3 regions of the Paenibacillus oryziterrae genome follow, and region 2 is predicted to be linked to each of the others. Evidence: predicted binding sites of a transcription regulator. Region 2 holds the regulator's gene; each other region holds the start of a gene.
What was found. The regulator LexA, encoded in region 2, represses DNA repair genes until DNA is damaged. The targets are predictions, from matches to a motif close to CGAACATATGTTCG.

Region 1 (5,054 bases), 110 kb from region 2:
AGCACGTATTTGTCTCATTCCTATTATGATGTTTTTTCTACTGGGGAATTTCAGCTTTTATCCGGAACCTATTCATTGGGGTTCGTTCCAGTTATCCGTTAACCATCTCGCTGCCGCGGTTATCTTTCTGCTTGCCGCAAGCACCGATGGAATAGACGGATATATCGCGCGTAAGTATAACATGGTCACTAACCTTGGCAAATTGCTTGATCCGCTTGCTGACAAGCTGCTTGTATCGGCTGTGCTGATTTCTCTTGTACAAATGGGCAGATGCGAGTCATGGATCGCAGTGGTCATTATCAGTCGTGAGTTCGCCGTAACCGGGCTGCGCCAGGTCGCTCTGCTCGAAGGTAAAGTGGTTGCAGCCAGCCAATGGGGTAAGATCAAGACGGTTATCCAGATTGTAGCCATATCGCTGCTGTTGCTGAACAATTTCCCGTTCGAATTTATTGATATTCCTCTGGATGAGATTGCGATCTGGGCGGCTGCAATTGTGACACTCTACTCGGGTGTGGATTACTTTGTCAAGAATAAGGATTTGCTTCAGCTTAACAATGCCTAATCATGGCTAAATATTCTCTAAAATCGGAGGCGCAGCTATGAAAGCGGAAATTATTGCGGTCGGTACAGAGCTGCTGCTCGGCCAAATCGTTAACAGTAACGCCCAATTTTTATCGGTGGAGCTTGCTGCTATGGGAATCGATGTGTATTTCCAGACGGTGGTTGGTGATAACCGTATGCGCCTACAGCAGGCCATTGAAATCGCGAAGAGCCGTGCAGATCTCATTTTGTTTACAGGCGGGATAGGTCCGACCGAAGATGATCTGACGAAAGAAGGCCTTGCTGCAACACTGGGAAGAAACTTACATATGGATACACTGGCCATGGATCATGTCCAACGTTTTTTTGACGAACGCGGTATGTTCATGACCGAAAATAACCGCAAGCAGGCTCTTATTATTGATGGGACTACTCCTCTGCCGAATGAAACCGGACTGGCTGTGGGTCTTGCGCTTGCGCATGAGGATAAATATTATATCGTGCTTCCCGGACCTCCGCGGGAAATGAAGCCGATGTTTATAGACAAAGCGAAGCCTTGGCTTTTGCAGCATGCACTGACAGGTGAAATGCCCCTGTACTCCAAAATGCTTAAATTCGCCGGAATTGGCGAATCGCTATTGGAGGATAAGCTGATCGATCTTATCCGTAATCAGACAGACCCTACGATCGCGCCTTATGCCAAAGAAGGAGAAGTCACCGTACGGATCTCCACCAAGGCTGCTACGGAGCATGAAGCCATGGAAAGGCTCAGCATTCTGGAAGAAGAAATTCGGAGCATTCTTCCTGAGCATATGTATGCCAGCGTGGATGTTCCTCTGGAGAAGCTGATTGTTGACTGGATGACTGACGCCGGATTGACGCTGAGCTGCGCGGAGAGCTGTACCGGAGGGCTCCTGATGGAGACGATAACGAGTATCCCGGGCAGCTCGAGTATGTTCCACGGTGGAGTTGTCTGTTACTCCAATGAGATGAAAAAGAAGCTACTTCATGTGCCATCAGCCATGCTGGAAGGAAATGACGCTCCGGGAGCTGTTAGCCGCGAGGTGGCAGAGGTACTTGCGGAACAGGTCCGGATGATGGCTGACGCAGATTTCGGATTATCGGTTACCGGGGTAGCTGGTCCAGGCTATTCCGAACGCAAACCGGCGGGACTTGTCTTTATCGGGATCGCCGAACGGGGCCAGCCGACGGAGGTGTTCGAGCTTCATTTACAGGGAACGCGTGAGAACATCCGGCTGCGCTCTGTCAAAGCATTGCTGTATCGCCTCTGGCGTAGACTGGAGCAGCGTCGGATGAATTCGCTGTCTAACGGTTAAGATTTGCAATGAATTGCTAAAGTGAATATAATAGTTTTATGCGGAAGAACCGTGGCATTGAGATTTCATTGCCGCGGTTCTTCTTTTTTTAATGGGAACGTATGATCTGAATATTTAGTTGTATCTGTGGGGAGAGGAGGTTTACAATAAAAGGGATAGCAGAAGTGTATGGCAAAAAAAACGAATGTATGTTCGAAAAAAAGCTTGGCAAGACCTCCAAAACACGGTATTATAATAAATATAAACAGTGAAGGAAGTGATCTGATTGTCAGATCGTCGTGCAGCGCTGGAGATGGCGCTTCGTCAAATAGAGAAACAATATGGTAAAGGCTCAATCATGAAGCTGGGAGAATCCTCTCATATGCAGGTGGAAGTTGTACCGAGCGGAGCTTTGGCATTGGATATAGCGCTAGGTATAGGCGGGTTCCCTAAGGGACGGATTATTGAAGTATACGGACCGGAATCTTCCGGTAAAACAACGGTTGCTTTGCACGCTATCGCTGAGGTACAGAAAGCCGGAGGACAAGCTGCTTTTATCGATGCGGAGCATGCTCTGGATCCTAAATATGCTAAGGCTCTTGGTGTTAATATTGATGAACTCCTTCTTTCGCAGCCGGATACCGGTGAGCAGGCGCTTGAAATTGCCGAAGCTCTGGTCCGCAGCGGAGCGGTAGATATCATTGTTGTTGACTCTGTAGCAGCATTGGTTCCTAAAGCAGAGATTGAAGGTGACATGGGAGACTCTCACGTCGGCCTACAGGCCCGTCTGATGTCCCAGGCTCTTCGGAAGCTCTCAGGAGCGATTAATAAATCGAATACAATCGCAATTTTCATTAACCAACTTCGTGAGAAGATCGGTGTGATGTTCGGTAATCCGGAGACAACGCCGGGTGGACGCGCGCTGAAATTCTATTCTTCTGTACGGCTGGATGTTCGCCGTGTTGAAAGTATCAAGATGGGTAATGATGTGGTTGGTAACCGCACCAAGATTAAAGTAGTGAAGAATAAAGTGGCTCCTCCGTTCAAACAAGCGGATGTAGATATTATGTACGGTGAAGGAATTTCCAAAGAAGGCAGTCTTGTTGATATCGGTACAGAAATGGATATCGTGAACAAGAGCGGAGCTTGGTACTCTTACGAAGGTGAGCGTTTGGGTCAAGGACGCGAGAATGCGAAGCAGTTCCTGAAAGAGCATCCGGAAATTTCGTTAGTGATCGAGAATAAGATCCGTGAAGCAAGCAATCTAAGCACTCTGGTGGCTGCGCCAAGCGCATCGGAGCTTGAAGCTGAGAAAGCGGAAGAAGAAGCACTTTTAGAAATCGAATAATTACAAATGTCTGGACGCCCTGTGCATGATCATGTCAGGGCGTCTTTCATTCAATATAGAGCTTTTAATATGGTAAGGCTTGCAGCGAGGTGATGCACTGAGATGGTTATACAACTGGATTCAGAATTTGGAGAAGATAAGCAGGAAGAAGACATTCTTGCCGGATTTCCTGAACATGAGCCGCTGGAGATCACCAGAGTAGAGCGGCAGAAGAAACGGGATCACAGATACACTATTCATTTCGGTCCGCATATAATGACCGTTCATGAAGATGTAATGATTAAATATATGATGACCACAGGAAGCCGATTTATGAAGTCTGATCTGGAGTCCATTGTGCTTGCGGACGAACGCCAGCGGGCATATGTCGAAGGGCTGCGGTATCTGGGACTTAAACCCAGAACGGTACTGGAAATGAAACGCCGTTTACGGCAGAAGGAAATCGGGGAGACTATTATAGAAGAAACCCTTCAGCGGCTGCAGCAGGAGAAGTATATCGACGATCCGGCCTATGCGATGCAGTGGGCGGAGCAGAGAATTACCAATCAACGCAAGGGGAAGATGTGGATCCGCCAGGAGCTGCGTGAGAAGGGGATCGACAAATCATTAATCACTGAAGCGCTTGAACAGATCAGTCCTGATCAGGAGAAAGAGAGTGCACTGCATCTGGCCCGCAAGAAATGGCAACTGATCCGGGGCGAGGTTCCGGACAAAAGAAGAAAGACAGGTGCCTATCTGATGCGGCGCGGATATTCAGGTGAAATGGTGCGTCAGGTACTGCAAATTTTGCTTCAGGAGGAGAATTTTCAAGGGTGATGAGGAAGAATTGTACGACCCGGATTGATTCTCTTGACTTTAGGCTTCATATCGACTCTCTTGACAATGTCTTTTTATAAATAATAAAATATAACATGAATCGGCATGAGTCTAAATTCTTTTTACTTCCCAAAAAGAGTTTGACACCGACTCGAGTATTATCTCATATGAAAAGTAATCGCCGTAAAGGCGGAAGTGTGCATGTGCAGCATGTGCAGACCATTCGGTGAAATTACCGGTTTTGTGTTTGGTGAGAAGCGGTAGTTTTACAACTGCACAACCCCAGGGATATCCTGGAGAACTTAATCAACGAGGAGGTGAACAGATGCATATTGCGATCTGGATCATCATCGTTCTCGTTGTGGCTGCATTATTCTTTTGGTTCGGGTATTTTATTCGGAAGTCCCTTGCAGAAGCTAAAATTTCCAGCGCGGAGCAAGAAGCCTTAGTAATCGTGGAGAACGCGAAGAAAGAGGCGGAAGCGCAGAAGAAGGAAACGGTATTGGAGGCTAAGGACGAAGTCCATAGAATCCGTAGCGAAGCTGACAAAGAAACGCGTGAACGTCGTAATGAAATTCAACGGCAAGAAAGACGTTTGCTGCAAAAGGAAGAATCGCTGGATAAAAAGATGGAATCGCTTGAGCGAAAAGAAGAACAAGTAGCTAACAAAGAGAAACGTATTGATGAAACCCAACAGCAAATTGACGTCATTTACAAAAATCAAGTCGCTGAGCTGGAGCGTATTTCCAATCTTAGCATTGAGGACGCAAGAAGCATTATTTTAAGTAATGTAGAGCAGGAAGTTCGCCATGAAACCGCACAGATGATTAAGGAAATCGAGCAACAGGCGAAGGAAGAGGCGGATAAGAAAGCCCGTGAAATTATAACTCTTGCCATTCAACGCTGCGCAGCTGATCATGTGGCGGAAACTACGGTATCTGTAGTAACATTGCCGAATGAAGAGATGAAGGGACGGATTATCGGTCGTGAAGGCCGAAATATCCGTGCACTGGAGACTCTAACGGGTATTGACC
Region 2 (5,054 bases):
ATGGTATACATGAATGTACAACAACCGGGTTTTTATTATGACGGAGGAATAATCGGGCTCTTCTTTTTTCTGATATGGCTGGCAGCATTGGGGCTTGGCATTTATGCATTTGTGCTCTTCGTCAAGCTGGCCCGTAGGGGGATTACTGCTCTGGATTTATATATCTATGATAAAAAGCGTTCACATCATGAGCCATATGCACCTAAGGATCAGAATTAATCGGAGAAGGAAGTGAATGCGTGAAACACTCGATTAATTTTGTGCATATTCTCGCATTTGTGGTGATTCTTTATGTGGTGACAAGCATTGTTGCAGGAATCATTGGGATGAATTTTAATAATTAGTTATTGAGTTGAGACGTCAGGCTGTATGCTTGGCGTTTTATATTTTTCTTAGGGAGAGACAATCGCCCGGATTGATGAATGCAGCTGAAGTAACTCTTCAAAAGCGCGGCAATATCTTATATCTGTTTTGCTGATAGGTACCGTTCCGGGGAGGAACGAGATCTGGAAGCTGGGCAGGTCTGCACGGCTGATATAAATTTTAAGAACAAGTTCATGAATCGTTTCTGCGTTGTCTGCCGCTTCGTATAATGCATTGTTTCCGGAGATTACCGCTCTATCCGTCATTGAGCTGACACTGATTCGGTTGATCCGGCTGGTTCTGGATACTTTGGTCAGCGTTAAGGCGTTCTCAAGGATCTCGCAGCCTGCGATATCTTCATAACTCAATAACACAGCAGCGGTTTGTCCGGCGGAACTTGAGGTAAAGCTGCCTATGGATAAGGTTCGTGCTGTATCATCCAGTGCTATGATATGGGTATGGTTTGGAGTCATAAAATGTTTTGAGAATTTCTTCTGGACTGCGGTAACGGCTACAATTAGCTTATCAGGATCACTTCTGGGGAACATGCGTTTGAGTTTAAGGACGGCAGCCAGCAGTAGAAGGGATACACCAATGAATGTGAACAGGTACATCAAGACAATCAGCATGTACGTTCATCTCCCGGATCAGAATATGAAGCATGAGCTCTCTATTAAATAGATATGCCTAGCAAGTGAAAGAATGCGCGGTTTCTTAGCAAAGAAAAACTCTCCTTAGATAAGGAGAGTTTAGGGAATTAGATCAGTGCAATAGCCAGCAGAGTGAACAAACTTAAGGTTAAAATCGGATTGGCATAATACCCAGGGTAAAATCCGGGATAAAAGGCCGAGGTTTTGACGTTGCCTTTGGAACCAGTCCGCAGATACACATTGTTCTGGTCAACATCTACAATGACACCTTCGTATTGGCGTCCGTCGACGGTCATGATACGTACTTTTTTGTTTTTACATCTCAAGCAATTGTAATATGCTTCCATAGATAGTTGTCGCCTCCTTTTCCTAATTAATTTATGGAGAAAGAGAACGATGGTAACGGCGGAGTTACCGGGGTCAATAGATTAAGCTGCACTTAAAGTCTTAGGCGATTCTATTGGCGAATGGTTACCCTTGTGCCGACATTCACCAGGGAAGCTAGTGTCAGCACATCGGCATTATACATACGAATGCATCCATGAGACACCTTTTTGCCGATCGAAGCTGGATTGTTGGTTCCATGAATGCCGTAATGCGGTTTAGAAAGACCCATCCAGAAAGCCCCGTACGGCCCTCCTGGATGGGCTTGTTTGTTGATAATAGTATATTCGCCTTCAGGTGATTGGTTTAACATGGTGCCTATTCCTACAGGGAACCCTCTTTTGACGATATCGTTATCCAGGAGATAAAGCATAAATTGGGATAAATCCACAATAATCCGAACATTGGGCATAGTCATCAGCACTCCTTTGCTAGCAGGATATGTGATGAAAGCTCTGGATGTTAAAAAAACAGCCGCTCCCCAAATGATGGGAAGACGGCTGTTTCAGTATCTTGAAATGATGAGTACAAATAATTCTTAATGAATGTCCCGAAACAATCCAACGACTTTACCGAGAATAGTTACACGGTTCAGACGAAGAGGCTCGTACACCGGATTCTCCGGCTGAAGGCGAATATGATCGCGTTCCTTGTAGAATGTCTTGACGGTTGCTTCATCTTCATCAGTCATAGCCACAACTATGTCGCCATTGTTAGCAGTCTGTTGCTGCCGGACGATTACGTAATCCCCATTCATAATTCCTGCTTCTACCATACTGTCACCGAGGACAGAAAGCATAAATACTTTGTTGTCACCTACATAATGAGAAGGAAGAGGGAAATAATCTTCAATATTCTCTGTAGCCATTATCGGAACACCGGCGGTTACCTTACCTACGACAGGAACACGTGTGACACTCTGTGCGAACTGGTGTACGTTGTCGGAATCATCCTGACCCAGAAGCTCAATTGCGCGAGGTTTCGTCGGGTCACGGCGGATCAATCCCTTCTTCTCAAGACGGTCGAGATGGCCATGAACAGTAGAGCTGGAGGCTAGTCCCACAGCTTCACCGATCTCCCGTACGGAAGGCGGGTAACCCTTGCTGCGGACCTCGTTACGTATAAATTCCAGGATCGCCAGCTGGCGACTCGAAATCTTTGACATCGGAATCAACCCCATATAGTAATGTTTGGGAAAATTATAACATAGAACTTCCGTTCGCACAAACATAAGTTCTAAATTTGCCTACTAAGAAATAAATAGGGAACAATTGTTCGAGAAAAGTATTGATTCAAACATGTGTTCGTGTTATATTGATTTTGGAAGTAAGAACAAGTGTTTGGAGGGCGATGAATCATGTTGAAATACAGTACTTACCGCAGCATTTATGAAGAGGCTCCGGAGGTTTCTAGTGGACATCGGTCCGCTTCAGGCAACGGAATAAGCTTCAGAAAGACAAATGTGAATTCCACGGGAGTAACTCAGCTGTTCCTTCAAGGTAATCTGATTAAGCTCCTAATGATTATAATGCTGGTGATTTCCGGATTTACTGTTGTTGGGAACGTTTTTGCTGGTTCGGTATCTATCGGCAGTCGTGAAGATAAACGCATTGTAGTTGAACCTGGAGATACGTTATGGAGTATTGCACTTAAGAACAAACCATCCGACATGAGAACAGCTGTATATATTGAAGGAATTAAAACGCACAGCGGGCTGGATACCAGTGACATTCAAGCCGGTGATATCTTATCTCTTCCTATATATTAAGAAGGATTTTCTATACTAGAGAGCTTGCAGGGGGAAGACCTTGACAAGCTCTTTTTCTCATGGCAAAGTTAGTATGAATTTATAAGGAGGGAAGAGCAGTGGATATTGATGAATTGGTCGCGCGGATTAACGAATTGGCACGCAAACATAAGACCGCGGGCCTGAATACTGAGGAATTGGCGGAACGTGCCAAGCTCCGGGAAATTTATCTGGGGAACATCCGCAGAAATTTCCGTGAACAACTGAACAACATTGAGATTGTTGATAATGACGGGCGTGAACAAGGCGACAAGGGATTGAAGCATTAATTCCTGTTACCTTTTCATAGATATTTAAGTATGACTAGGGGGAAATGACATGGCCCGTTCTTGGGAAAGAATGGTTCAACGCAACACGAAGCAAGCGAACAAGTTAAGAAAGAAGACGGGTAAGGATTCGATTCACGCCTATTCCACTGCCTCCAAGAACAGTGATGTTTACAAAGGACGTAACATTGTTCTCCCTGTAGTATTGCTCGGGCTTGGAGTTATGTACTGGTTAGTCGGAAGCATCGATGAAACAAGAGGCAATGGTTCCCTGATGAATTGGCTTGGAATCGTTCTTTATTTTGTTCTCGCAGCGCTTATTTTTTTCCGGCGTCCATACCTGAAGGTGGACCGTGCAAGACTCTCCACTTTTAAGTTTAACCGTGAGCGCTTTCTGGCTCCTGCGGATATCGAGAAAATCATTCTCTCCCGCCGCTCTGTGGTTATCAAGCACAAGAACAAACGGGCGAAGTGGGTGTTCTCCAAATTGATCAATCGTTATGCTACTGAGGCGATGGGCGTGCGCCTGGAGGAGTTCGCCAAGGTTAATCATATCACCTTAGAACACGAATAAAGAGACCGTAACTTGAGGGAGGGGAGAAATTTCAATGCCGATTAAAGCTGTACTGTTTGATCTGGACGATACGCTGCTGTGGGATGATCGCAGCATCGAGGAAGCATTTGAATTTACTTGCAAGTCGGCGGGGGAATCTATTGATCCCCAGGAGCTGGAAGCAGCGGTCCGCAAGGAAGCCCGCGGCCTTTATGAATCCTATGAGACTTTTCCTTTTACTCAAATGATCGGGATTAATCCCTTTGAAGCACTCTGGGGCAACTTTACTGCCGGAGAACAGGAAGAATTTCGCCAAATGGAGCAGTTGGCACCGGTGTACCGCAAAGAATCATGGCGACTCGGCCTAGCCTCACTTGGCGTACATGACGAAGAACTTGCAGAGACACTCGCTGCTAGGTTTGCGGCTGAACGGCGCAGCAGACCTTATATGTACGAAGAGACACTGCAGATTCTTGAGCAACTGCACGGCAATGTGAAGCTGCTGTTATTAACGAACGGCTGTCCTGCACTTCAGCAGGAGAAGCTGGATGGCGTACCTGAGCTGACCCCATTTTTCGATCACATCGTGATCTCGGGAACATTTGGCAGAGGGAAGCCGGATAAGAGTATTTTCCAGCATGCTCTATCGCGTCTAGAGGCTGCACCGGAAGAGTGCATTATGGTCGGGGACAAGCTGACCACGGACATTCTTGGAGGATTGTCAGCCGGACTGACCACGGTATGGATAAATCGGAACGGCAAGCTGCCGAATGCAGAGATTCAACCGGATTATGAGATAACCCATCTCGATGAGCTTCTTCCGCTGGTCGAATCGCTTTAATGTAACATTCATTATGTTAAATAAACCGCAAGTCTCATTTATTATGAGGCCTGCGGTTTTTTACATTTTCGTGGAGGATCGAGACTTCTAAATAGAATACGTATAAAACAGGTTGGAAAGGAAGGCTTTTCGAATTCCCTTTATTCTGCTAAACTTACTCTAATGTTTTACAGGGGGGACTAGACATTGG
Region 3 (5,054 bases), on a different contig from region 2:
CGTTAAAGATGTGCTTCGAACAGCAATCCGAGACGAGAAAACAGCCAATAAACTCAGTTATCGCGAACAGATCTAGAGTCATACATAAATGGTTTATTCCAGTGCAAAAACCAGCCGGGGCTTATTGGACCGACTGGTTTTTTTCTATCCGGATCGCATTCACTACACGCTTTATAGGTTCTACACGCTCTCGTACAACGCACGAAATTCATCTTCCAGCATGGACATCGTAATCATGTCGTGGAATTCCCCATCCTGATACAGGGCATCCCGCTCGATTCCCTCCTGACGGAAGCCCAATTTCTTATATACATGAATAGCCCGCGGATTAAAAGCACAGACCCCCAGGTGAATCCGGTGCAGGTGCATGGTATTAAAACCGTACCTGAGCATATGTAGCATTGCCTCCGAACCATAGCCTTTACCTGTAAAACGAGCCCCGTCTAGCGCAATACGGGTATTGGCGCTGCGATTTATAAGGTCTACGTCGTTAAGTACAACCTCTCCGGCAAACTCACCCGTTTCTTTAGTAATAATCATGAAATCCGCACGTTCTTCGCTGGGCACTCCAATTTTGGCAAGCCAGGCAACAATTTGTTCCCTTGTGAAATCATCCTGTGAATATAAGGCGTTTCCTGTTCAGACATCCTTACAGCCACCTTTACTTTTATGTAGACTATCTCATTTGTGTCTTAACTTTGATGTATCTTTTCAGGAGAGCAAATTCAGCAACAGCCCATGCAGAGCCGCTCTATATAAGCTATACTGATTCTAGCATATTAAGGAGGAAGCATACATTGAAAGCACGTAAATTACTAGGAAGCCTCATTATCCTTCTGCTGCTCGCCGCATTCACGTATTGGTTCAAAGATGATACTCCGGTCTCAAATGATCTATCCCCTGCCGATTCAGAGGTTGTACAGCTTGTCTTCCCGCAGGACCGTTATCCAAAGACAGCAGAACATATCCAGGATGCCATCAATAATGGAGAAGCAGCAATATGTACGATCGACCGCGACGGTGCGGAGGAGAACCGCAGCCTATCCCTAAAGGGTATCCCTACCAAAAAAGGCTATGACCGCGATGAGTGGCCTATGGCGATGTGTCAGGAGGGCGGCGAAGGAGCAGATATCGCATACGTGCGTCCAAGTGACAACCGGGGGGCAGGAAGCTGGATCGGCAATCAGCTGGAGGACCTTCCGGACGGCACACGCGTAGAGTTTTTGTTCAAATGAGTCCATACATATAAGCGGCTCCTGTCCGGTTAGTGCCCGGCAGGAGCCGCTTTACGCTTTTTTTAGAATATACAGGCTTTTAAGATAATGACCAGCAGGATGAAGAGTACCAGAATCGCATTTGTGGAAGTTGCCCAAGGATTAACCACCGGTGCTACTGGACAATCATGGGCAGGACCCACGTTAGTAGGGCCCATATTGGGAGCCATATAAGCTGGACCCACATTAGCAGGACCCATATTCGGACCCATATAAGCAGGACCCATGTTGGCAGGACCCATATTTCCACCGTAGCTTTCATTCACCATAATAATAAACCTCCCCTTTAGTAATGACTACAGCACAGAATATGTGACGATAGTCTATGCCGTATGGGCAGAATGGCAAAGAATAGAAGCAACACTTGATATTCGACTTGAATTGCATTATCCTTATATAACAAGAACATTTGTTCGGGATAATGAGGTGATTGGATGAAATCATATTATCAAATGACGACCTTGGAGAAATGGACCGAAGACCTTTTTTCTAGAATTGGTGTTGCTGAACCGTCTCAAATATCCATTGGTTATCTAGCGGATGCCATGAATATCGAGCTTCATTATTTGGATACAGGAACCAAAGGAATCGAGGCTTCGGCTGGCAGGTACAGCATGTTTCTGGACAAGCGGCTTCCACCTGAAATGCAGCGTCTGGAGTTTCTGCATGAGCTTTGCCACTTGCTGCGGCACGCAGGTCCAAATCATCTGATGCCGGCACAATACAGCCAAGCCGAAGAAGATGAAGCCGACCGGTTCATCCTCTATGCGACCATGCCTTACTCCATGATATCATCAAGAAACCTGCCGGAGCTTCGAGGCGAAGCAGCAGCCTTCCTCTCCAGCGAATTTCGGGTACCTACTGAGCTCGCAGTGCAGCGGGTCGACCAAATTCAGCGGCGTATCTTCCAAGGGCAGCTACTGGCTGTCATGGAGTCTCAGAACGAGAAGCACCCCGTGCGCTGAAGCATGAATAATAACATTGTGTTCATTCCGCTCATTTAGTAGAATCAAATTAAAAATTGATGGGGGAACAGAATGCAAACCGTAGTCATTATTGTATTTCTAGTGTTTTTGCTATACGTTTCAATTAAAAGACATCGCCATATAAGAAGACCCGAAGTTCGCCAGAAGCTTCCGCGTAAAACGCTGCTCTTTATCGAAATCAGCAACTACGCGACGTTTGTTTTATTCGGAATTATGGTAGTCCTGGGGATTATTCAATACTTAACTTAATCGTTGATATTCGAGAGTACCGCAAAAGTTTGTGAAATGGCTTCTGCGGTATTTTTTTAACGTTTATAACCTTCATAGCAAAACCCTCAACCGATGAGGAATCAAGATGGAGTCTATTATGAAAAAATTCTTTATCTTTCTGTTCGTTGTAAATTTACTGAGTGCTTGCAGTCCTTCCAAAGAGACACAGGCGTCCGAATTAAAAATCCAGGCCGATCAGCATTACAACAATGGCGATTTGAAAAGTGCAGAAGCCGTTTATGAAAAGTCACTCCAACTAGTGGAAGATCCTCAGGTACGCCAGAAGTTAACAACAACTAAAAGTGAAATCACTGCTCTTGCGGCCGTAAGGAGCTCAATCGATGAGCTTCGGACTGCAATGCTTGAGATGGAGCGGTCTGCCGATCTAAATGAAGGCTTGGCTACAGCTAAAAAAATCGAAAAAATCGCAACTGATCTTCCTTATATATCTGCCCCCAAGGATACTAAACTTGAAAAATATCTAAAAGAGCTAAAAAGAGATAAATACTTATTTCTTGTAAAAGCAAACGCCGGGATGTTTTTTAGATGACATCGAAGACTTGGAGACAAGCCCGGATTCTGAAGGATACTATTTGAAGTTAATACAGTCCATTCAAATTTTTTTAGAGAAACATCCTGCAATCGTTAATTACAGATAGACGTACCCCCCGACCAATCGGTTATGCACCGACCTCTCTAACCATCATGTGGCACTTGTAAGCAGTTAATTAGCAGGGTTTTTACCCATATTTTCGGATTGCTGTAGATATGATTCCACTTCTTACTATGAATTTTGATACTCCCAAATAGATTATTGCTATTGCTAGATATAATAACAATAAAACTTTTGGAGGATTGTCGTGGCTATATTTATTATATTAATTGTAGGGTGGATAGCTGTTTACTTTATATCTAAGGGGACAGGAGATAAACACGGGCAAGATAAGGCAGAACACATGTTAACAAGCGGTTTGGGGTTCAGAGGATGCGGTGTTATTATCTTAATAGTTCTTGTTATTGTAGTGGTTCTTTTTTTCTATCTTTTAAGTCTATTCGAATAATAGCGTTATATCGATACATATAAATTGCCCCGCCACTCATAACAGGGGGGGGCATTTACAAACCTCAATACTTTTGATTTTCACTCCTTCCCATTTAAAACTAAAAAGTGTAGGGTTGCCCTTTCTTAAGCATAGCGTATACGTGATGGAGTAACTTGTTGGCGCAAGCGATCACAGCTATTTTATGAGGCTTTCCTTCACTCTTTTTTCTGTCGTAATACTCCTGAGTCGAGGGTATAATTCTCCTCGCTAGCCGCATGTTACCGCTAAATACATCGCTCATCCTAGTGGTTTGGATCCTCGTTTCGTGATCTTGTTATGAGTGGCCACAAACTTTCCTGAACTGAAGACACTTGGATCAATTCCGGCGTATACCACCAGTTTTTTGAAGCCTGGGTGGCCGCTTTCACCATGTGTAGCCAATCTTCTAGCAAATTCAAGGACGTTTTGGAATATAAATCTATGAATACGCCCTCATAACTTGTTTTCGTCCAGGATGGACAGACCAGTTCTCTTCCTGGCAGTATAGATCTGCTAAATACCAGGCATCTGATGCGTCCGTTTTGACTTTACGTAATTCGGTTCTTCTTGCTCGCTGGGCCTGCAACGGGTTGAAGAGAATGACCTCATATCCAGCCTGTCGCTAATAAATTCTTCCTTCATAAATATTTTGTTCATTACGCACTCACCTTTTGACTTTGTTTATTGAAAACACATAGACAAGAGAAAGTTTCACTTTGGTAAATTCCAGGTTTTCGGTTCTATATGTTTCTTCTTTCGAAAGAATGCTCTCAACCAGTGTTCTTCTTTCCTATCATCGAGTATTTGTCTTATTCCATGAATAAGAACTTTCGATCTACTCTCTTCTTCACGGCTCATATTTCGCAATAGGTTGTAGAATTCATTTCCCATTTGGCATCTGTCTCCTTAGGAGTATAAAAATAATCTATAATCACATTAAATTAGGGCGTGTCTGAAAACTTTTCATTGAGTAATTTGAAAATGGCAGCTACGTATACAAACGCCAAAAATGACTTAGCCAACTTGTCGAAACAGTGGTCACGTGGCGAAAATGTTTGATTTTATTGAAAAAGCACTCCACTAAGTGTCGCTCTTTGTTCTGATTATGACTTCCTGTAATACCAAGCTTATGAAGTAATCGATCGCTGGAACGGAATCGTAGACTTGACCACCCGTCAGAAAGAAAAACGAGCGGATTTTCTAATCTAACGACGACGGTATGAAGTTTGGTTGTTTTTCCGCCACGACTGACGCCGATGTGCTGATTCATTTCGTGTCCTTCAACGTTTTTTAGCGCCGGCACTATGTTGATGGGCTTTGACCGATGTAGAATCAATGCTCAAGTTAAACATGGTTCTTTCACTTAATTTTGACCTGTTTTATAGGGTAGAAATATGCCCTTTTGATCCCACTCTTCATCGCTTATTACGTACCGTCTTTGA

Region 1: recA (recombinase RecA) is a predicted target of LexA. The motif match lies at 2,059-2,072, and genes of this name have one in related genera.
Region 3: ACAN55_RS10210 (ImmA/IrrE family metallo-endopeptidase) is a predicted target of LexA. The motif match lies at 1,677-1,690, and genes of this name have one in related genera.

What each region holds. Positions count from the first base shown of each region.
Region 1 is NZ_JBGJZO010000001.1:92,552-97,605, forward strand. It holds gene pgsA (CDP-diacylglycerol--glycerol-3-phosphate 3-phosphatidyltransferase) at 1-562, shown strand, start outside; gene ACAN55_RS00475 (competence/damage-inducible protein A) at 600-1,877, shown strand; gene recA (recombinase RecA) at 2,143-3,204, shown strand; gene ACAN55_RS00485 (regulatory protein RecX) at 3,313-4,020, shown strand; gene rny (ribonuclease Y) at 4,346-5,054, shown strand, end outside.
Region 2 is NZ_JBGJZO010000001.1:204,212-209,265, forward strand. It holds gene ACAN55_RS01000 (hypothetical protein) at 10-219, shown strand; gene ACAN55_RS01005 (hypothetical protein) at 393-992, opposite strand; gene ACAN55_RS01010 (LSm family protein) at 1,121-1,360, opposite strand; gene ACAN55_RS01015 (L,D-transpeptidase) at 1,471-1,809, opposite strand; gene lexA (transcriptional repressor LexA) at 1,936-2,562, opposite strand; gene ACAN55_RS01025 (LysM peptidoglycan-binding domain-containing protein) at 2,755-3,165, shown strand; gene ACAN55_RS01030 (DUF896 domain-containing protein) at 3,264-3,473, shown strand; gene ACAN55_RS01035 (hypothetical protein) at 3,523-4,044, shown strand; gene ACAN55_RS01040 (HAD family hydrolase) at 4,079-4,864, shown strand.
Region 3 is NZ_JBGJZO010000007.1:70,283-75,336, reverse strand. It holds gene ACAN55_RS10230 (PH domain-containing protein) at 1-76, shown strand, start outside; partial or broken gene ACAN55_RS10225 (GNAT family N-acetyltransferase) at 181-603, opposite strand; gene ACAN55_RS10220 (NucA/NucB deoxyribonuclease domain-containing protein) at 798-1,235, shown strand; gene ACAN55_RS10215 (hypothetical protein) at 1,298-1,543, opposite strand; gene ACAN55_RS10210 (ImmA/IrrE family metallo-endopeptidase) at 1,709-2,239, shown strand; gene ACAN55_RS10205 (hypothetical protein) at 2,312-2,509, shown strand; gene ACAN55_RS10200 (hypothetical protein) at 2,616-3,080, shown strand; gene ACAN55_RS10195 (hypothetical protein) at 3,391-3,591, shown strand; partial or broken gene ACAN55_RS10190 (transposase) at 3,692-3,978, opposite strand; partial or broken gene ACAN55_RS10185 (IS110 family transposase) at 4,052-4,222, opposite strand.